Regions from separate parts of the Dyella sp. GSA-30 genome, predicted to be linked through region 2. Evidence: predicted binding sites of a transcription regulator. Region 2 holds the regulator's gene; each other region holds the start of a gene.
What was found. The regulator HrcA, encoded in region 2, represses chaperone genes, less so after heat shock. The targets are predictions, from matches to a motif close to TTNGCACTCNNNNNNNNNGAGTGCNAA.

Region 1 (6,890 bases), 1.6 Mb from region 2:
GATTCTTCAAGCGTCGCGTTTCCGATGGGCGGGCTGCGGATGAGTGCAAGTTTCAGTAATCGTGTCGTTAGTGCGGCACCGCGTGTATTGGTGGTGGACGGTTCCAAGGTCGTGCGGCAGTTGATCACGCGCGTGCTCAATGCCGAGTTGCCTGGAGCCGACGTGGTCGGCTGCGGTACCGGCGCCGAGGCACACAAGCTGCTCGAAAGCGGCGTGTTCGATTTCATTACCGTGTCGCTGCGGCTGCCCGATATGGATGGCCTGGAGCTGGCGCGTTATGTGCGGGAGTTCGCGCCGCAGATCTACATTCCCATCGTGGTTGTTTCCGGTGACGTCGACGATCGCCTGCACCGGCGCACGCTCGGCGAGCACGTCACCGACTACTTCGACAAATCACTGGGCTTTCAGGCGCTGGGCGAATTCATTCGCGGCTATGTGCGGCCCGAAAGCATGGCCGACGGCGAGGTGCTTTACGTCGAGGACAGCCGCGTGGTCGCGTTGGCGACGCGTCGGATGCTGGAGAAATACGGCCTCACCGTGCGCCATGTGATCAGCGCCGAAGATGCGCTCGCCATGCTGGAGACGGCGCGTGCGCAAGGCATCGTCGGTGCGGATATCGTGCTGACCGACGTCAGCCTTAAAGGCGAGCTGACCGGCGGCGACTTGCTCGATCGCATACGTCGCGATTACGGTTACAGCAAAGGCTCGTTGCCGGTGCTGGTGATGACAGGCGACGAAAACCCGGCCAATCAGGCGGCCCTGCTGAGAGCGGGCGCCAACGATCTGGTCGAGAAACCGATCGAGGAAAAATTGTTGATTACCAAGTTGCTGTTCCAGTTGCGCGTTGCCCGCCATTTGCGTGAGCGCAGCGCTACCGCATGAGCAACGAACGGGTGAAGCTGGAGCCTTCGTGGAAGGCGCGCATCGGCGATTATCTCGAGCGTCCCGAGATGCAGGCGCTCTCCGCATTTCTGCGCGCCGAGAAGCAGGCCGGCAAGGTGATCTATCCGCCCGGGCCGGATATTTTCGCGGCCTTCGATCACACGCCGTTCGATGCGGTGCGCGTGGTGATTCTTGGGCAGGATCCCTATCACGGCCCGAATCAGGCGCATGGTCTGTGTTTCTCGGTACGCCCCGGCGTGCAGACGCCGCCGTCGTTGCAGAACATCTTCAAGGAGATCCAGCGTGATCTGGGCATCGCATCGCCCGATCACGGTTGCCTGACGCCTTGGGCGGATCGTGGCGTGCTGCTGCTCAACGCCGTGTTGACGGTGGAGCGTGGCATGGCCAATGCGCATCAAGGCAAGGGCTGGGAAGGTTTTACCGATGCCGCGATCGACGCACTTAATCGCGAACGCGAGGACATCGTGTTCATGCTGTGGGGATCGTATGCGCAGAAGAAGGGTCAGCTGATCGACACGCGCAAGCATCGTGTCCTGAAATCGGTGCATCCCTCGCCGCTGTCCGCGCATCGCGGGTTTCTCGGCTGCGGTCATTTCTCCGCCGCCAATCAGTATCTGACCGAACATGGGCAGGCGCCGATCGACTGGTCGTTGCCCATGCGCAGCGAGTTGACGGTCTAAGGATCCTTGCGCTTCAACATCTGACAGAACGCCGCCGTTTCTTCATCGACGGGAAAGCACGACTCGATATGCAGATCGTCGAGCGTCACGTCGCGTGGCGTACCGAACGTGGTGATGGTCGAGAAGAAGCTCAGCCGTTGATCGTCGCGTTGCAGAACCGTGGTCATCAGCGGTGAGGGGATTTTCTCTGTCGATAGTTGTCGCCAGGACACGGGCACATCCGGATAGGCCAGTATCTCGTCCAGCAACGCGCGCGCTTGCTGATCCGAAGGCGACGAGGCCACTTCGTTATGCAGATGGCGCAGCAGTTCGCTGGCAATCTCTTCCCAGTTGACGATCACCTGACGGAAGTCGTTCGGATCGAAGATCTGCCGCAGCATGTTGGTGTGGCTGCTTTCGCGTCCGCGCATGACGAAGCGGTTGATGCGTGCGGCGGCGCCGTTGGCCATCAGCACCTCCCAGTGACGATTGAGCACGAAGGCCGGGTAGGGTTCCTGTTGTTCGAGGATGCACTCGATCGCGTGGCGCACCTGGGCGAGCTCCGGCGCGGCCAGTTGACGCTCGGGATAGAACGGCGCGTAGCCGGCGGCAACCAGCCAGGTGTTGCGTTCGCGCAACGGCACGCCGAGCGTGTCGGCGAGCCGGATGACCATCTCGCGGCTGGGCTGCGCCTTGCCCGTTTCCAGGCAACTGAGATGTCGGGCCGAGATCTCCGCTGTCAGCGCGAGATCGAGCTGGCTCATGCGCCGGGTCGTGCGCCATTCGCGCAGCAACGATCCAACGGGCGTGACGTGGGTGGACGACATACGGGCGGTTCCCTGGATGATCCGAAGCGGATCATAGGTCGGCCGGCCTGCGCGCGCCCATGACCTTGCAGGTCATTGCGGGGGTGTTCCGCGCCGACGAAAGATGCGCCTCACTTCATCGGCGAGGTTCGAACATGCATCGCAGAGCATTTCTTCAATTGACGGGCGGCGTGTTGGCGGCAAGCGCCTTAGCGGGCGGGCTGGGTCGGCTGGCGCAGGCTGGTACGGTCAGGGACGGGAAGGTAGGCGATCTGGGCGTGGCGGATTACACCCGGATGCGCCGGTTCGTTGCCACCTCGTTTGGCCGTACCGCCTATGTGGAGCAGGGGAGCGGGCCGGTGGCTCTGTTCCTGCACGGGTTTCCGCTCAACAGCTATCAATGGCGTGGCGTGCTGCCGCGGCTGGCTGCCCATCGGCGCTGTCTGGCGCCCGACTCCATGGGCCTGGGCTATACCGAGGTGACGCAGGGCAAGTCGGTGACCCCGGCGAGCCAGGTGGACATGCTTATCGAGTTTCTGGACGCGCTAGGCGTCGGCACGGTGGATCTGGTCGCCAACGATAGCGGCGGTGCGGTGGCGCAGCTGTTCATGGTGCGCCACGCCGACCGCGTTCGCAGCGTGCTGCTGACCAATTGCGACGTTGAGAACGACAGCCCACCACCGGGTGTCATGCCGGTCATCGAGGCGGCGCGCAAGGGGACCTTCGCCAGGGATTTCTTCGTCAAGCAGGTCGACGATCATTCGCTGGTCCATGCTCCCACCGGCTTGGGTGGCGCCTGCTACACCTTCCCGGGTCATCCGACGGATGACGCCATCGACATGTATATGCGTCCGCTGGTCGCCACCCCCGAACGCATGGCGCTGACCAATGCCTACGCGCTGGGTCTGTTCCCCAATCCGCTGGCCGGCATCGAAGCCTCACTGCGTCAGTTCCGCCGTCCCGTGAGGATCGTCTGGGGAACCGGCGACACGATCTTTTCCCCCAAGAGTCCGGATTACCTCGACCAGGTGTTACCTCTGTCCCATGGCGTACGAAAGGTAAAGGGCGCGAAGCTGTTCTTCCCTGAGGAATACCCGGAACTCATTGCCGAAGAGGCAAAAAAGCTCTGGGGTGTCCGCTAAGGAATTGATTTTAAGAGATTTTTAATATCGCGAAGGTCGTTGTTGCGTTGCAGGGTGCCACTGGACAAGTCAGGGGCATTCCTGTACGATTCGGTATAGTAAAGCGAGATCGAGGTGGGATTGAACCATTTCGACCCGTTAGCACTCATAGCAACAGAGTGCTAAGTTGTTCCCCAAGTTTTCTGGAGGTTCCTCATGTCACAAGCTTTGGCGACCGCCTCTCTGCCGGTACCCAGTGTAGTCGGCAGCTTGGATGCGTATATCTCGGCGGTCCACCGTATCCCGGTGCTCAGCCAGGACGAGGAGCAGGCGTTGTCGCGTCGATTCAACGATGACAACGACCTCGACTCCGCCAAGAAGCTGGTGATGTCGCACCTGCGTTTCGTGGTGCACGTCGCCCGCGGTTACAACGGTTATGGTTTGCAGCTGTCCGACCTGATCCAGGAAGGCAATATCGGCCTGATGAAGGCGGTCAAGCGCTTCGACCCGGACCAGGGCGTGCGTCTGGTCAGCTTTGCCGTGCACTGGATTCGCGCCGAAATGCACGAGTTCATCTTGCGCAACTGGCGCATCGTCAAGGTCGCTACGACCAAGGCGCAGCGCAAGCTGTTCTTCAACCTGCGCAAGAGCAAGAAGCGCCTGGGTTGGATGAATGCTGAGGAAGTGCGCGTGGTCGCCAAGGATCTTGGCGTGCCCGAGGCGACTGTCCGCGAGATGGAATCGCGTCTGTCCGGCCGTGATATCGGTTTCGAAGCGCCGGCCGATGCGGACGACGATGCCAAGCCGGCACCGGAAGCATTCCTGATCGACGATGGCGCCGACCCGTACGACAACGTCTCCGACGCCGACCACGCTGACAATCAGCTGGAAACGCTGTCCGAGGCGCTGCAAAAGCTCGATCAGCGTTCGCGCGACATCATCCAGCGTCGTTGGTTGAACGACGATAAGGCGACGTTGCAGGATCTGGCCGACGAGTACGGTGTTTCTGCCGAGCGTATCCGTCAGGTCGAGGCGAACGCGATGAAGAAAATGCGCGGGTTGTTTGCTGCGTAAGATGAATTGCTTCGCGCTTTAGATGGACGGCCTCCTTACGGGGGCCGTTTGCGTTTGATCGTTCATGGGCCGCGCGGCGGCCGGACTCCTTAACTCATGCCTCAAGTCCTGGTCATCGAAGACGACGAAGTCACCGCTCGCGAAATCGTGGCGGAGTTGAGCGTGCACGGCATGGTGGCCGACTGGGTGGCCGATGGCCGCCATGGGTTGGATCGCGCACTCGAAGGCAACTACGACCTGATCACTCTGGACCGCATGTTGCCCGGGATGGATGGCATCGATGTGGTGGCGGCATTGCGCCGCGCCCAGGTCGATACGCCGGTGTTGATGATCAGCGCGTTGAGCGATGTGGACGAACGCGTGCGCGGCCTGCGTGCCGGCGGCGACGACTACCTGACCAAGCCGTTCGCGCCCGACGAGATGTCCGCGCGTGCCGAAGTACTGCTGCGTCGGCGCCAGAGTGCCGAAGGCGGCAACCGCCTGCGCGTGGCCGATCTCGAGCTGGATCTGGTGCGGCATGTGGCGCACCGCAACGGCCAGTTGTTGAATCTGCTGCCGACCGAATTTCGCCTGCTGGAGTTTCTGATGCGCAACTCCGGTCAGGTAGTCACCCGTACGATGATTTTCGAGGCCGTATGGGGGTTTCATTTCGATCCCGGCACCAATGTCATCGATGTCCATATCGGCCGGCTGCGGCGCAAGATCGACAGCGCCGGCCAGCCGCACCTGATCCGCACGGTGCGCGGCACCGGTTATATGCTGGCGCCAACGCGGTAGCTGTATGATTTCCTTATATTCCTGAGGGCGCAGCGGCTGCGCCGGGTCGGATCACCATGAACGCTCATCCCAATGCCTGGCGCTCGGCCACCTCGCGCCTGATTCTCGTCTACGGGGCGCTGTTTGCCGCGTGGGGCCTGATTCTGGTGGGTGTGATCCAATGGGAGACCACCCGCTACCTCAACAACGTGATCGACCAGATCATCGTGCAGCGCATGGGCTACCTGGCGACCACCGATTCGGAACGCCTGCCCGCAACCGTGGATGCCGCCGGCCTGATCGATCCTCATGGCGTGATGTCGGTCGGATTGTTCGATGCCTCCGGCCGCGTGCTTGCAGGCAATATCCGCCACTTGCCCGCCGGGATCATCGCCGATGGCCAGCCGCGTCTGCTGGCGGGCGGCGTGCCACGGCCATTTCACGCCGACGGCGAAGTGCGCGCACGCGCTGTCGCGTCACGCTTGCCGGATGGGCGCGTGCTGGTGATTGCCAAGGACACCAGTACGCTGGACGGGCTGGGCGCGATCGTGTGGCGTGCGCTGCTATGGGGCGTCTCGCTCACGATCATCCCCGGCCTGCTCGGCGGTTTCCTGTTGCGTCGCGGCCCGGCCAGACGCATTCGTGTCTTGCAGCAGGCAACCGACCCGATTCGCGAAGGCGATCTCACCAAGCGTCTACCGGTGAGTCGTCGCGGCGACGAACTCGATCTGCTGGCGGGCATCGTCAACACCATGCTCGACGAAATCGAGCGTCTGATGAACGAAGTCAAAGGCGTGTGCGACAACATCGCGCATGACCTGCGCACGCCGCTGACGCGCTTGCGCGCGCGGCTGTATCGCGCACAGCAACAGTTGTCCGATCAGCCGCAGGTAACGCTGCTCGATGCATGCGTCACCGATGTCGACGAGTTGCTCGGGCGGTTCCGGGCATTGTTGCGCGTGTCGGAACTGGAGGACCGCAATCGTTGCGCCTGCTTTGCCGAAGTCGATCTTGCCGATGTGCTCAATCAAGTGCACGAGTTCTACGCGCCAGTGGCGGAAGACCGCGGCCAGCCTTTTGTTTTGGACGTCCAGACGCTGACGCCGATCCGCGCCGATGCGCATCTGCTATTTGAAGCGCTGGCCAATCTGGTCGGCAACGCCATCAAGTTCACGCCGTCAGGTGGACATATTCGTCTGCGCGCGCAGATGGACAAGCTGGGGCCGCGGATCGATATCCTCGACAGCGGTCCAGGTATTCCCGCTGACGAACGCGATGCCGTGACTCGGCGTTTTTATCGCGGCGACAACAGCCGCACCACGCCGGGCTCGGGCCTGGGGTTGAGCATCGTCAGCGCGATCGTGCGGTTGCATGGCTTTGCGCTTGAGATCGGCGACGGCGAAACCGGTGCGCGGATCACGCTGTATTGCTACTCGCCGGAACCGGGGCAACTGGTTCGGCCGAAGGTGGCGGCAACGTCGGCCTTGCCTGCGCCGGCCACTGCCTAACCTGTAGGAGCGACATCAGTCGCGACTAGCCGTGACGTAACCGTGGGTCGCGACTGAAGTCGC
Region 2 (6,890 bases):
ATCGATGCCGGAGAGGTCGAACTTGCCCAGCGACTTGTTCGCGCTGGCACGCTCGCGCTCACCCTGCAGCACATGCACGGTCACGGCGGTCTGGTTGTCGTCGGCAGTCGAGAAGACCTGCGAGGCCTTGGTCGGCACGGTGGTGTTCTTTTCGATCAGCTTGGTCATCACACCACCCATCGTCTCGATACCGAGCGACAGCGGGGTGACGTCGAGCAGCAGCACGTCCTTGACCGAACCACCCAGTACGCCGCCCTGGATGGCCGCGCCGACAGCGACGGCTTCGTCCGGGTTGACGTCCTTGCGCGGCTCCTTACCAAAGAAATCCTTCACCGACTCCTGCACCTTCGGCATACGAGTCTGGCCGCCGACCAGGATCACTTCGTCGACGTCGGACACGCGCAGCCCAGCGTCGTTCAACGCAGTGCGGCACGGATCGATGGTGCGCTTGACCAGGTCTTCGACCAGCGCTTCGAGCTTGGCGCGGGTCAGCTTGATGTTCAGATGCTTCGGACCGGAGGCATCGGCCGTGACGTACGGTAGATTTACCTCAGTCTGGTGCGAGGACGACAGCTCGATCTTGGCGCGCTCGGCGGCGTCCTTCAGGCGCTGCAGCGCGAGCGGATCCTTGCGCAGGTCGATGCCCTGGTCCTTCTGGAATTCTTCGACGAGATAATCGATGACGCGCATGTCGAAGTCTTCGCCGCCCAGGAACGTGTCGCCGTTCGTGGCCAGCACTTCGAACTGCTTCTCGCCGTCGACTTCGGCGATCTCGATGATCGATACGTCGAACGTACCGCCACCCAGGTCGTACACGGCGATCTTGCGGTCACCGCCCTTCTTGTCCAGACCGTAAGCCAGCGCAGCGGCGGTCGGCTCGTTGATGATGCGCTTGACCTCCAGACCGGCGATGCGGCCGGCGTCCTTGGTCGCCTGGCGCTGGCTGTCGTTGAAGTAGGCCGGCACGGTGATGACCGCTTCGGTCACCGTCTCGCCGAGATAGTCTTCGGCAGTCTTCTTCATCTTCGCCAGCACCTTGGCGGAGATTTCCTGCGGCGCCATCTTCTTGCCGTCGGCAGTCTGCACCCAGGCGTCGCCGTTCTCATGCGCGACGATGCCGTACGGCACGATATGCAGGTCTTTCTGTACTTCCGCGTCGGTGAACTTGCGGCCGATCAGGCGCTTCACCGCGTAGAAGGTGTTCTTCGGGTTGGTCACGCCCTGGCGCTTGGCCGGCGCACCCACCAGGACTTCGCCGTCCTTGGTAAAGGCGACGATGGACGGCGTCGTGCGATCGCCTTCCGAATTCTCGATGACCCGGGTGGTGCTGCCATCCATGACGGATACGCAGGAATTGGTCGTGCCCAGATCGATACCAATGATCTTGCCCATGTGCTCTGACTCCAAAAATTTCTAAGCGGCCCCCGCGGCCGCGACTGGTTTCTAAGTGGGGCTCGGCCTTGGCGATTCAATCGCGTCAAGATTTCCGAACCCCGGGTTCGTCGCTACCGTCACCGGTGATTCAGGTGCCGGCCGCGCCGTGTGTGCTCGATCAATCCTTGGCGACGGCGACCAGCGCCGGGCGCAACAAGCGATCGTTCAGCACATAGCCTTTCTGCAACACACTCACCACGGTACCCGGCGCCTGCCCAGGCGCTTCGACCATGCTCACCGCGTGATGGCGCTCCGGATCCAGCGGCTGGCCGAGCGGATCGACCGGCACCAGACCGTTGTTCTGCGCAATGCGCAGCAGTTCCTTCAGGGTGAGATTGATGCCTTCGCGAACGGTAGCGATATCGCCGCTTTCCACCGCCAAGCCGCGCTCCAGACCGTCGTAGATCGGCAGCAGCTCGTTGAGCAATTTTTCGTTGGCAAAGCGGCGCGCCTGATCCAGATCGCGCTGCAAACGACGGCGCTGATTTTCCAGCTCCGCACGCTCGCGCAATACGCCATCGCGCAACTCCGCATTGCCTGCTTCCAATTCAGCGACACGCTGCTTCAGTGCGTCGAGATCGGCCTGCATGGCTTCACTCGCCGCGGTGGCTTCCGGCGTATTTTCCGGCGCCTGCGAATCGTTGTTCTGCATGAAAAACTCCAAGCCTCATCCAGGGCCGGCATGATTTTGCATACCGACCAGTAAACTTAATGCGGGTGAATCCCGCCTCCCAAACGGCTTTATGAGGCCGTTGCCGCCCGATTCAAGGCATCGCTGAGCAGCCCGGCCGTGGCTTGTACCACAGGGATGACCCTTTCGTACGCCATTCGGGTCGGACCGATCACACCGACCGCCCCAAGCACACGCCCTTGCGCCCCATAACTGGCGGTAACGACGCTGCAGCCGTCCAGCGCCGTAAAGCCCGATTCCTCGCCGATAAACAGCCGGACACCCGGCGCCCTGGCGCACACTTCCATCAGTTGAAGCAGCTCGTTCTTCTTCTGAAAGGCCTCGAAAAGCTCGCGCAGGCGATCGAGATTGGCCAACTCCGAATAGGACATCAGATTGGTCTGGCCACTGACCAGCACGTCATCGCCTTCGCTATGTGGCGCAAACGAGGCGGCGGCCAGTTCCACCGTGCTGGACAACAGACGGTTGAGCTCGCTGCTGGCCTCTTTGAGCTCGCGCAGCAGATGCGTGCGGATATCGTCCACGCGCAAGCCGGCGAAATGGGTATTGAGATAATTGGCCGCCTGCTCCAACTCCCGCGCATCAAGCTGCTTGGCCAGGCGCACGATACGGTTCTGCACCTGGTTATCGGAGAACACCAGGATCACCAGCACCTGGTTGTCGGGTAAGGGCACGAAGTCGATATGGCGCAGCGGGAAATCGGCCTGGCGCGGCACGGTGACTACACCGGCAAACTGGGTCATCGCCGACAGCAGCGTGGACACATTACCGAGCAGATCGCGCGTGGTCGTCGGGCCCGGCGGCAGTTCGCGGCGCAGGCGCGCCATATCCTCGCGCGGCAGCGGCTGCAACTCGATCAGGCTGTCGACGAACAACCGCAGCCCGCGGGGCGTCGGCACGCGACCGGCCGAGGTGTGCGGCGACACCACCAGGCCGGCTTCTTCCAGGTCGGCCATGATGTTGCGGATGGTGGCCGGGCTGACATCCAGGCCCGAGGAGCGCGATAGCGTGCGCGAGCCCACCGGCTCGCCATCGACCAGATACTGCGCAATCAGCGTGCGCAGCAAGCTGCGGGCGCGGGCATCTAATTCATGGCCGAAGAGTTGGGGCATGCGCTGCTGTGGCAATCCGTGAGACAGAGAAGAAATAAGGTGTGCGGGGGAAGAATGCAAGGAAGTCAGGCTTCGACCTCCTGGCCGACCCAGGCCGGGTCACCCTGGACGACCTGCTTACCGCCCCATCCATCAATCCGTACAATCCACCGACTCACTGATACAGCGCGCCATGCTCACCTCCCTCTATGTTCGCCATTTTGCGGTTGTCGAAGAAGCCGAGATCGCCTTCGGGCCGGGCCTGACCGTGGTCAGCGGGGAGACCGGCGCCGGCAAGTCGCTGCTGGTGGACGCCTTGATGCTGCTCGCGGGCAGCCGCGCCGATAGCGGCATGGTGCGTGCCGGCAGCGATCGCGCCGAGCTGGCCGCCGAGTTCGACCTGGCCGAGCTTCCCGACGCACGCGCCTGGCTGGCACAAGAGGAGCTGGACGAAGAAGGCACCTGCCAGTTGCGCCGCGTAATCCGCGCCGAGGGCAGCTCGCGCGCCTGGATCAACGGCCGCCCAGCCAATGCCAGCCAGCTCAGCGAGCTGGCCTCGATGCTGGTGGAAATCCATGGCCAGCACGAGCACCAGGCGCTGCTGTCGCGCAGCCATCAGCTCGCGCTGCTCGATGCCTACGCCGGCCACGATGAGCTGCTTGCCCAGGTCCGTGAGGCTGCCCAACAATGGCGCGCCGTGCAGGCGCGCATCCAGTCGTTGAGCGGCGGCGACGATCGCGATCAGCGCATCGAGTTGCTGCGGCACGAAGTGGGCGAACTGGAAAAATGGGCCTTGCCCGCCAGCGAAATGGCCGAACTGGAAGCCAGTCACAAGCGCCTGGCCAACGCCGGCCGTCTGGCCGAAGGCGCATCCGGCGTCAGCGAGATGCTCGACGGCGACAGCGAGCTGTCGCTACGCCGTGGGCTGGCCCGTGCGCAGGCTGAGCTGATCAAGCTCGCCGCGCTGGACGACAAACTTCAACCGCTGCTGGAGCTGCTCGATAACGCCAGCATCGAACTGAGCGAAGCTGCCGATGGTCTGGGCCGCTATGCGCTGGATGTCGACCTCGATCCCGAGCGCTACAACGAGGTGGACACGCATCTCACCCGTCTGCATGAGCTTTCCCGGCGGCATCGCCTGCCGGTGGCCGAGCTGCACGAGAAGGCGGCGTCACTTGGCGAGGAGCTGGCCCAGCTCGAAGGCGCGGGCGAAGCGCTGGAGCAGCTCGATCGCCAGCGGGAGAAGCACCAGCGCGACTACCTCAAGGCCGCCGGCACATTGAGCCAGGCGCGCACCGATGCCGCGACCCGGCTCGGCCAGGAAGTCAGCGTGCTGATGGGCGAGCTGGGCATGGCCGGCGGCCGCCTGGTGGTGGAGCTGGAGTCCACCGGAAATGGCGAGCCCGACGCACAGGGCCAGGAGCGCTGCGAGCTGCTGGTCAGCGCCAACCCGGGCCAGCCCCCGCGCGCGCTACGCAAGGTCGCCTCCGGCGGTGAGCTGGCCCGTATCAGCCTGGCCATCGAAGTGGCGACGCTGGGCAAGGACACCGTAGGCAGCATGGTTTTCGACGAGGTCGATACCGGCATCGGCGGCGCCGTGGCCGAGGTGGTCGGCCAGAAACTGCGCGCCCTGGGCGGTCAGCGCCAGGTGCTGTGCGTCACCCATCTGCCGCAGGTCGCCGCGCAGGGCCACGCGCATCTGCGTGTGTCCAAGCACAGCGACGGCGAGAGCACGCAGACGCGCATCGACAAGCTCGACGCTGGTGGACGCCGTGATGAGCTGGCGCGCATGTTGGGTGGTGTGGAGATCACCAAGGAAACGCGGGCGCATGCCAAGCAGATGTTGGAGCGGGCGCAGACGGCCTAACGGGATTCTCGAAAAACCTTAGTTTCCATCGTCGCCCCGGCGAATAGGACAGGTTTTTCGGACCTCAGAAGCTGCTTCTTCACACAGCCCCAAATCAGGGCCCCTCCTACTCGTCATTCCGGCGTAGGCCGGAACCCAGTGGCCTTGTGATCGGTTGTCGCGAGAGCCGGGAAAGCTCAGTTTTATCGCAAAAACTGGAAACTGACGCCACTGGGTCCCGGCCTACGCCGGGATGACGAGAAATCAAAACTGAGGTTATTTGAAGTTCCCGTCAGTCAATTGCGCCGCGGCAACAATCCCCGCTCGCTCGCCATCCGATAAAGATCCAGTTCCGACCCCGCACCAAGCTTCCCCATCAAGCTGGCGCGATGGATATAGATCGTCTTCTGCCCGATCCCCAATTCCGCCGCCACCTGCTTGGGCGCACGTCCGGCCGCCAGCAACAGAAACACTTCGCGCTCGCGCGCGGTCAGGCGATTGATCGGGTCGAGCGCTTCGGAAGGACGATCAGCGCGGCGCTGGCGCAGGTCGGAACTCAGGAAGGTCTCGCCCTGCATCACTGCGCGCAGGCCGGCTACCAGTTCTTCCGGCGCCACCCCCTTGGTCACGTAACCACTCGCGCCGCGGCGTAGCGCTTCGGAAACGTAGGGCTCGCCGTCGTGCATGCTCAACACCACGATACGCGTATCGTGGGCGACGCTAAGCAGGTGCTCGATCAGGGGCAGGCCGCTGCCATCGGGCAAAGACAAATCCAGGGCCACCAGGTCCGGGCGTTTCTGCCCCACCGCTTCGACGGCATCGTCGGCGCTCCGGCATTCGGCCACGACCTCGAGATCCGGCTCCATCTCGATGAGCCGTTTGAAACCTTCCCGGACAATGGCGTGGTCGTCGACCAGAACGATGCTGTACATACGGCAATGTATAGCACGCCGCGTCGGCCTCGCACGCCCCTGCCCGACATGTAACATCGCGCCCCATGGCATCCAAATCCCTATCCTTCCCCGGCGCCGGCCTGCTGCTTGGCCTGTGCTATTTCGTGTTGTGGGCCTTTCTATGGCCTACCGAGCAACCGTACTGGATGCTGCCGTACGGCTTGCGTTTCGGCGCCCTGCTGCTGACCCCGATGCGTTACTGGCCCTGGCTGCTCGTCGCCGAGCTGGCGGCGACCGGCATCATCACCGAAGCCACCCACATGCCGATGGGCTGGTATGGCTTCCTAGTCGGCGAGCTGCCGGAGCCGTTTATCGTGGCCATCTGCATGTGGCTGATGCGTCGCGCCAACCTGCACGCCAGCCTGCGCGACCCCGAAGACGTCTCGCGCCTGCTGTTGTCGGCAGCTTTCACGGTCGCTACCACCACCGCAGCGGACGGCGCGCTGCTGGCGATGGTCCATGCTGCGCCATCGTCGGACATGCTGATGCAGGCGCTGGGACAGGACCTGCTCGGCAACTACGTCGGCATCCTGCTGGTGGTGCCGCTGATGATCATGCTGGCCCGCGCGCACTTGAGTCGCCGCGCTACCGCGCGGCTGACCATGGACGGCTTGCTGGTGATGCTGCCGGCCATGGCGATCCTGCTGGTGCTGTCCGCCCACGCGCCACCGCAACCGCAGTTCGCCCGCGTGCTGTCGCTGGCACCGGTGCTGTTCTTTGCGTTTCGCCACGGCTGGCGCGGTGCGAGCATGGCGATGCTGATTTCCAGCCTGGGCATGACGATCGTGGACCGCCTCGCGGGACATGGCACGTCCAATGCCTCCGCGCAGCTTTTCCTGGCGGTGGCCGGCACCGGCGCATTGATGCTCGGCTCG
Region 3 (6,890 bases), 2.6 Mb from region 2:
GCTCGATCAACGCGCGCAGGGGTGCCGGAACATTGCGACGGCCGGAGTAGTAGAGGCTCAAGGCCGGATACGTCGGCACCCAGTCGTCCAGCACGCTGATCAATCGGCCTTTCTTTAGATCGTCCTTGACGTACCAATCCGCAAGCATGGCCAGTCCCAGTCCGTCGCGAGCGGCTTCGTACATCAGCAAGGCTTCGTCCAGTACCAGTGGACCGGCCACGTCCACGGTAAATGACGCGCCGCGTCGCGCGAAATCCCAGCCAACGGGTGCGCCCGTTGGCATTCGCGCACGAATACAAAGATGGTCCGCCAGATCTGTCGGCGTCTGCGGCCGTTTACGCCGTGCGAAGTAAGCCTTCGAGCCGACCACCTTCATGCGGAACGGCAGACCTATCGGCACCGCAATCATGTCGCGCGGCACCAGGTCAGCCACGCGAATGCCCGCATCGAAACCCTCGCCGACCACGTCGACCAACCGCCCATTGGTTACCACATCGACACTGACAGCCGGATAGCGCCGCACGTACTCACCCAGAATCGGCTGAAATATGCGTCGTGCGGCGCCAAGCGAAGTATTGATGCGCAAGCTGCCCGACATGCTCTGCTGCCGGCTGCTCGCGTTGGCCATGGCTTGATGGATATCCGACAACGCGGGCGCGACCTGTGCAACGAATTGCTCGCCCGTCTCGGTCAATGCCACGCTGCGCGTCGTGCGGTGGAACAGCCTCACGCCAAGGCGCTTTTCCATGCCTGCCACCGCATTACTCAGTGCGGTGGTCGACATCTCCAACTCATCGGCGGCTGCCTTGAAGCTGCCCCGACGCGCTACCGCAAGAATCGCGTCCAGTTCGGTGAGCCCCGACTTGTACATTGATTCGATTTCCGGGATGACTTGTCCCGATTCTAGCTATTTTTCAGGCCAATGTGCGCCACCATACTTCAGGGCAACCACAGCCCTGGAGGCTCTATGCGCATGTTGCAACATTCCTATATCGACGGCCGCTTCGTGCAAACGCTTGGCGTCGAGACGATGGACATCGTCAATCCAAGTACCGAGGCGATCATCGGTCGCTTGCGGCTCGCCGGCCAGGACGACGTACGGTTGGCTATCGAGGCGGCGAACAAGGCACAGCACGCTTTCTCGCGCAGCAGCAAACAGGAACGCATCGCCATGCTTCGTCGGCTGGAAGAAGCCGTACGTAAACATGTGCCGGCGATCCGCGAAGCCACGATCGACGAATACGGCGCGCCACCGCAGCGCGCCACATGGGCCAGCGAATACGCTGCGGCCTGCTTCGGCCATGCCGCCGAAACGCTGGCGGCGTATCCATTGACTCGGCAGATGGGCGCAGCCAGTGTGACGATGGAATCCGTCGGCGTGTCGGCACTGATCACGCCGTGGAACAGCGTCGCCGGCTCGATCTGCAGCAAGCTCGCCTACGCTATCGCCGCCGGCTGCGCAGTGGTGATCAAGCCCAGCGAGCTGGGTGCGATCCAGGCACAGGTGGTTGCCGAAGCAGTCCACGCTGCCGACCTTCCGCCCGGCATCGTCAATATCGTGATCGGCCGGGGCGACCCGGTAGGCACGACACTCAGCACGCACCCGGGTGTCGCCAAGATTTCCTTCACCGGTTCAACACAGACCGGCAAGGCGATCGCACGCGCCGCCGTCAACAGCATGAAGCGTGTCAGCCTGGCGCTGACCGGCAAATCGCCGTCGATCATTCTCGACGACGCCGATTTTCCCCATGCCGTACCGCTGGCCATCCAGGCCGGGCTGCAAAACAGTGGGCAGGCTTGCGTGGCGGGAACGCGCATTCTTGTTCCGGCTTCGCGACTGGATGAAGTGATTGCTTTGACTCAACAGGCCATCGCCGGCATCAAGGTCGGCAACCCACGCGATCCGCAGACAACGATCGGCCCAATGATCAGCGCCGCGCAATACGAGCGCGTGCAGCGATACATCCGCATCGGCAACGACGAAGGTGCCACATTGATTGCGGGCGGCGAAGGCCGACCGGAGGGCATCGAGCGTGGCTACTTCGTTCGACCGACCGTCTTTGCCGGCGTAAGCAACGATATGACGATCGCTCAAGAAGAAATTTTTGGGCCTGTACTCAGCATCATCACCTATCGCGACGACGAGGAAGCCATTGAGATCGCCAACGATTCGCCGTATGGGTTGCAGGCGTATGTATTCTCGACGAACAGCGAACGCGCACACGCCGTCGCTTCGCGGCTGCTTGTTGGCGGGGTGAAGATCAATAGTCTCCAGCATGAACCGCGTGCGCCATTTGGTGGGTACAAGGCATCGGGGCTTGGTCGCGAAGGTGGCGTGTTCGGACTGGAGTCGTTTCTTGAGGCGAAGGCAGTCGTTGGAGAGTGAGGAGTGAGGTGATTGGCCTTCGTTTGTCAGTCAGGATTTCTCGAATGGAAACACTGAAGAGTAGATTCCGGCCTTCGCCGGAATGACGAGAGGGGTAGGCGAGGGCGAGGGGGAACGCCTTAAGTCCTCTCCGCCACGACGCCTCGCGCACAAATTCGGCGCACCTCAGAAGCGCCAGAAGCGTCCCCACTCGGTTCGAGTAGACGGTCCGAACGGTTTTATCTCTCAATGCTGCTCAGAGCCTTGGCTCTAAAGGCCATTTCTTTTTGGTTACTTTTGCTTTACTCCGGACCTAAAGGTCCTCCGCCCTCCGGGCCGGCTTCGCCGTTCGCATGCGCTACGCGCAAGCGTGGGCCAGCAAAGAAAAAGTGACTCGCTCGCCGGCAGGCGAGTGAAACGCCCGCTGCGTAAGCGGCCAGGTCGCCCGAACACACAGGCAAGAGCCAAACACTGACGCCACTGGGTTCCGGCCTACGCCGGAATGACGAAGTTGGAGAGGCTGCGGAAAACCGCCCAAAGCATCCGTTCTCGCTTGACTAGTGCAGCAATAGCCATCCAAAAGAAAACCCCGCACAAGGCGGGGTTTTCTCCAAACAACTGCAACACAAGCGCAGGACTTAGAAGTCCATACCACCCATGCCGCCCATGCCACCGCCCGGCGCACCGTGCGAATGACCTTCGTCCTTCTTCGGCACTTCGGTCACGGCCGCTTCGGTCGTGATGATCGAACCGGCGACCGAAGCCGCGAACTGCAGAGCCGAACGGGTGACCTTGGTCGGGTCCAGGATGCCGAAGGCGATCATGTCGCCGAACTCGCCCGTGGCAGCGTTGTAACCGAAGTTACCGTTGCCTTCCTTCACCTTGTTCAGCACGACCGACGGCTCTTCGCCGGCGTTCGACACGATCGCGCGCAGCGGAGCTTCCAGTGCGCGACGGGTGATGGCGATGCCCAGATCCTGATCGGCGTTGGCGCCCTTCAGGCCATCGAGCGACTTGAGCGAGCGGATCAGCGCCACGCCACCGCCCGGCACCACGCCTTCTTCCACTGCAGCGCGGGTAGCGTGCAGGGCGTCTTCGACGCGAGCCTTCTTTTCCTTCATTTCGACTTCGGTTGCCGCGCCCACCTTGATGACGGCCACGCCGCCAGCCAGCTTGGCCACGCGCTCCTGCAGCTTCTCGCGGTCGTAGTCCGAAGAGGTCTCTTCGATCTGCGCCTTGATCTGGCCGATGCGCGACTGGATGCGCTCGGCTTCGCCGGCACCGTCGATGATGGTGGTGTTTTCCTTGGTGATGACGACGCGCTTGGCGCGGCCCAGATCGTTGATCGTGGCCTTCTCAAGCTGCAGGCCGACTTCCTCGGAGATCACCTGGCCGTTGGTCAGGATGGCGATGTCTTCCAGGATGGCCTTGCGACGATCGCCGAAGCCCGGCGCCTTGACGGCGGCGACCTTGACGATACCGCGGATGGTGTTGACGACGAGGGTCGCCAGGGCTTCGCCCTCGACTTCCTCGGCGACGATCAGCAGCGGCTTGCCGGCCTTGGCGACGGCTTCGAGCACCGGCAGCAGTTCGCGAACGTTCGACACCTTCTTGTCGTGGATCAGGATGAAGGGGTCGTCCAGCTCGACCTGCTGGCTCTGCTGGTTGTTGATGAAGTACGGCGACAGGTAGCCGCGGTCGAACTGCATGCCTTCGACGACGTCGAGTTCGTTCTCGAGGCCCGAACCTTCCTCGACCGTAATCACGCCTTCCTTGCCGACCTTCTTCATCGCGGTGGCGATGATGTCGCCGACGTTGGCGTCGGAGTTGGCCGAGATGGTGCCGACCTGGGCGATCGCCTTGTCGTCGGCGGTCGGGTTGGAGAGCTTCTTCAGCTCGGCGACGGCGGCGGTCACCGCCTGGTCGATACCGCGCTTGAGATCCATCGGGTTCATGCCGGCGGCCACAGCCTTCAGGCCTTCCTGGATGAACGCCTGCGCCAGCACGGTCGCGGTCGTGGTGCCGTCACCGGCCACGTCGGACGTCTTGGAAGCGGCTTCCTTGACGATCTGCGCGCCGATGTTCTCGTACTTGTCGGCCAGTTCGATTTCCTTGGCGACGGACACGCCGTCCTTGGTCACCGTCGGTGCGCCGAAGCTCTTCTCGAGCACGACGTTGCGGCCCTTCGGACCCAGGGTGACCTTGACCGCGTTGGCCAGGGTGTTGACACCCTTGAGCATGCGCGCGCGGACGTCTTCGCCGAAGCGTACTTCTTTAGCTGCCATAAAATTTTTGCCTCAAAAATTTTGAATAGGAATGGTTCTGTCGTTCCAAAGGCGGTACCAGAAGGAGCCAAAGGCGACTGGCGTGCGCGCTCTTAAGTTCGCGCTCGGCAAGCCGCAGCTCCCAACGGAACTCAGCCCTCGATCACCGCAACAACGTCGTCTTCCTTCAGGAAGACCAGCTCTTCGCCGTCGATCTTGATTTCCTGGCCGGCGTACTTGCCGAACAGCACCACGTCGCCTTCCTTCAGCGACATCGGACGGACATTGCCGTCTTCCAGGATGCGACCGGTACCGGCAGCGATGACCTTGCCGCGGGTCGGCTTTTCGGTGGCGCTGTCGGGGATGACGATGCCGCCGGCGGAGACACGCTCCTCTTCCAGGCGCTTGACGATGACGCGATCGTGCAGCGGACGCAGTTTGCTCATGGATGGCTCCAGCTAATGGATTGGGTTGGGAAAAGTCGGGACGGGGCGCGATGCGGGGGACCGCATTGTTAGCACTCGCCGTCGGTGAGTGCCAATTCTAACGATGCAGAAGCCCCTCGCAAGAGGTCGCGTCCCTCGAACCTGCACTTCTAATGGGGAAGCTGGCTGGCCCTTTCAAGGCCGGCTAGGCTGACGGGATGCGCCCGATCCTGCTTTGCTACTGCACCTGCCCCGACCCGGAAACCGCTCTGCAGCTGGCTGAGCGGTTGGTCGGGGAGTCCCTGGCCGCCTGCGTCAACTGCCTGCCCGGGGTCACCTCGGTCTACCGCTGGGAGGGCAAAGTGACCAGGGACAGCGAAACCCTGCTGCTCATCAAGACCCCGGCCGACCGCTTTGAGGCGCTCAGGGCGCGGCTATTGGAACTGCATCCCTACGATCTGCCCGAGCTGATCGCCGTCCCGGTCGAGCGCGCCCACGAGGCCTATCTGGCCTGGGTGGCCGCAAATGCTTGCTGAATGCCAGTCAGGTCAGCGCGGCAGAGCGGCGGCCAGGTCGCCGTCGGTGGCCTCGATGCGTCGGGTCACACGGCCCTGGGCATCGACCAGCAGCACGGTCGGCACGTGCATCACACGAAAGCTACGGAAAAGCGTGCCGGATGCGTCGAGCATCAGCGGGATCTCCACCTTGTAGTTTTTCTTGTACTCGGCCAGATCGTCCCTGGCCGCCCACAAGCCGGACGCCACGCCCAGCCAGCGCAGGTCCGACCGCTTATGCGCCAGCACCTCGACCTGCTCGCGCATGCTGCGGCAGCTTTGCGACAGTTGCGGGCGGCTCTTGGCCAGATAGCTTTCGCACCAGGGCGAGAGAAAAACCAGCACGGTAGGCTTGCCGGCATCGCGCAACGGAAAGGATTTCCCGGCCAGGGTGGTCACGCTCGTATCGGGCACGCTATCGCCAATACCGATAGGTTTCTCGGCCACGGTGGCCGTCTTCGGCGGCGCCACAGGTAAAGGCGTGGACGTTCGGGCAGCAAGCAAGGCGGCGTCGAGCCGGGCATTGGCCTCGTGGCCGACATAGAGAATGCGCCCATCACGACCGATCACCACGTGTTGCGGCGTGACACGCAAATGGAAAGCCTCGCCCAGCGAACCGTCATCGAACACGATCGGCATGGTCAGGCCCACTTGCTGTCGGTACTTGCGTACCTCCTCGACACTGTCATCGAAACCGACATCGATGGCGATCACTGCCATGTCCGGTCCGGCTTCTTCATAGGTGCGTTGCAGATGCGGCATCTGTTCGCGGCAGGGTACGCACCAGGTCGCCCAGAATTTCAGATAGACGGCTTTTTTGCCGTAGAGCTTGCCCAGATCGATGGTCTGCCCGTCGATGGTCTTGAGCACCACCGGCGGCGCCGGCGTACCGATCAGGCTTTGACCGGCTGCTTCGGCGCGTTGCTGGCCGCTATCGGCGGCATGGGTAGTCAGGCAACACAGCGACAGGATAAGAGTCAGGAAATAACGCATGGGAAGGCATCGCGGGAGGGTTAGCGCGAATGCTCGGGCCACGCGGCCATCCGGATAAGCGCCACTTGTTGGAAAAACTACCGGACCACTTTTGGATTTTTGGAGCCGGCTTTTCGGAGCTTGATTTTTTGAGGCCGGATTTTTTGAGCATGTTTCAACGCAACAACGCCACAGCCCGATGAATGGCGCTATCGATGCGCGTGGCGTCGATCAGGCCAAAGCCCAACGGCATGCCGTGCCAGCCGTGATCGCCCACGCCATACCTCGCCAGATCCTCAACGCGAATACC

Region 1: rpoH (RNA polymerase sigma factor RpoH) is a predicted target of HrcA. The motif match lies at 3,649-3,675, and genes of this name have one in related genera.
Region 3: groES (co-chaperone GroES) is a predicted target of HrcA. The motif match lies at 5,144-5,170, and genes of this name have one in related genera.

Annotation. Positions count from the first base shown of each region.
Region 1 covers NZ_AP027042.1:267,460-274,349, reverse strand. The annotation lists gene QMG46_RS01245 (response regulator) at 40-882, shown strand; gene ung (uracil-DNA glycosylase) at 879-1,583, shown strand; gene QMG46_RS01235 (helix-turn-helix domain-containing protein) at 1,580-2,389, opposite strand; gene QMG46_RS01230 (alpha/beta fold hydrolase) at 2,524-3,510, shown strand; gene rpoH (RNA polymerase sigma factor RpoH) at 3,706-4,563, shown strand; gene QMG46_RS01220 (response regulator transcription factor) at 4,660-5,340, shown strand; gene QMG46_RS01215 (sensor histidine kinase) at 5,397-6,827, shown strand.
Region 2 covers NZ_AP027042.1:4,148,037-4,154,926, forward strand. The annotation lists gene dnaK (molecular chaperone DnaK) at 1-1,392, opposite strand, end outside; gene grpE (nucleotide exchange factor GrpE) at 1,553-2,086, opposite strand; gene hrcA (heat-inducible transcriptional repressor HrcA) at 2,176-3,237, opposite strand; gene recN (DNA repair protein RecN) at 3,410-5,083, shown strand; gene QMG46_RS17325 (response regulator transcription factor) at 5,359-5,994, opposite strand; gene QMG46_RS17330 (MASE1 domain-containing sensor histidine kinase) at 6,060-6,890, shown strand, end outside.
Region 3 covers NZ_AP027042.1:1,537,680-1,544,569, reverse strand. The annotation lists gene QMG46_RS06765 (LysR family transcriptional regulator) at 1-871, opposite strand, end outside; gene QMG46_RS06760 (aldehyde dehydrogenase family protein) at 968-2,386, shown strand; gene groL (chaperonin GroEL) at 3,004-4,650, opposite strand; gene groES (co-chaperone GroES) at 4,782-5,075, opposite strand; gene cutA (divalent-cation tolerance protein CutA) at 5,273-5,590, shown strand; gene QMG46_RS06740 (TlpA family protein disulfide reductase) at 5,603-6,601, opposite strand; gene QMG46_RS06735 (MocR-like pyridoxine biosynthesis transcription factor PdxR) at 6,756-6,890, opposite strand, start outside.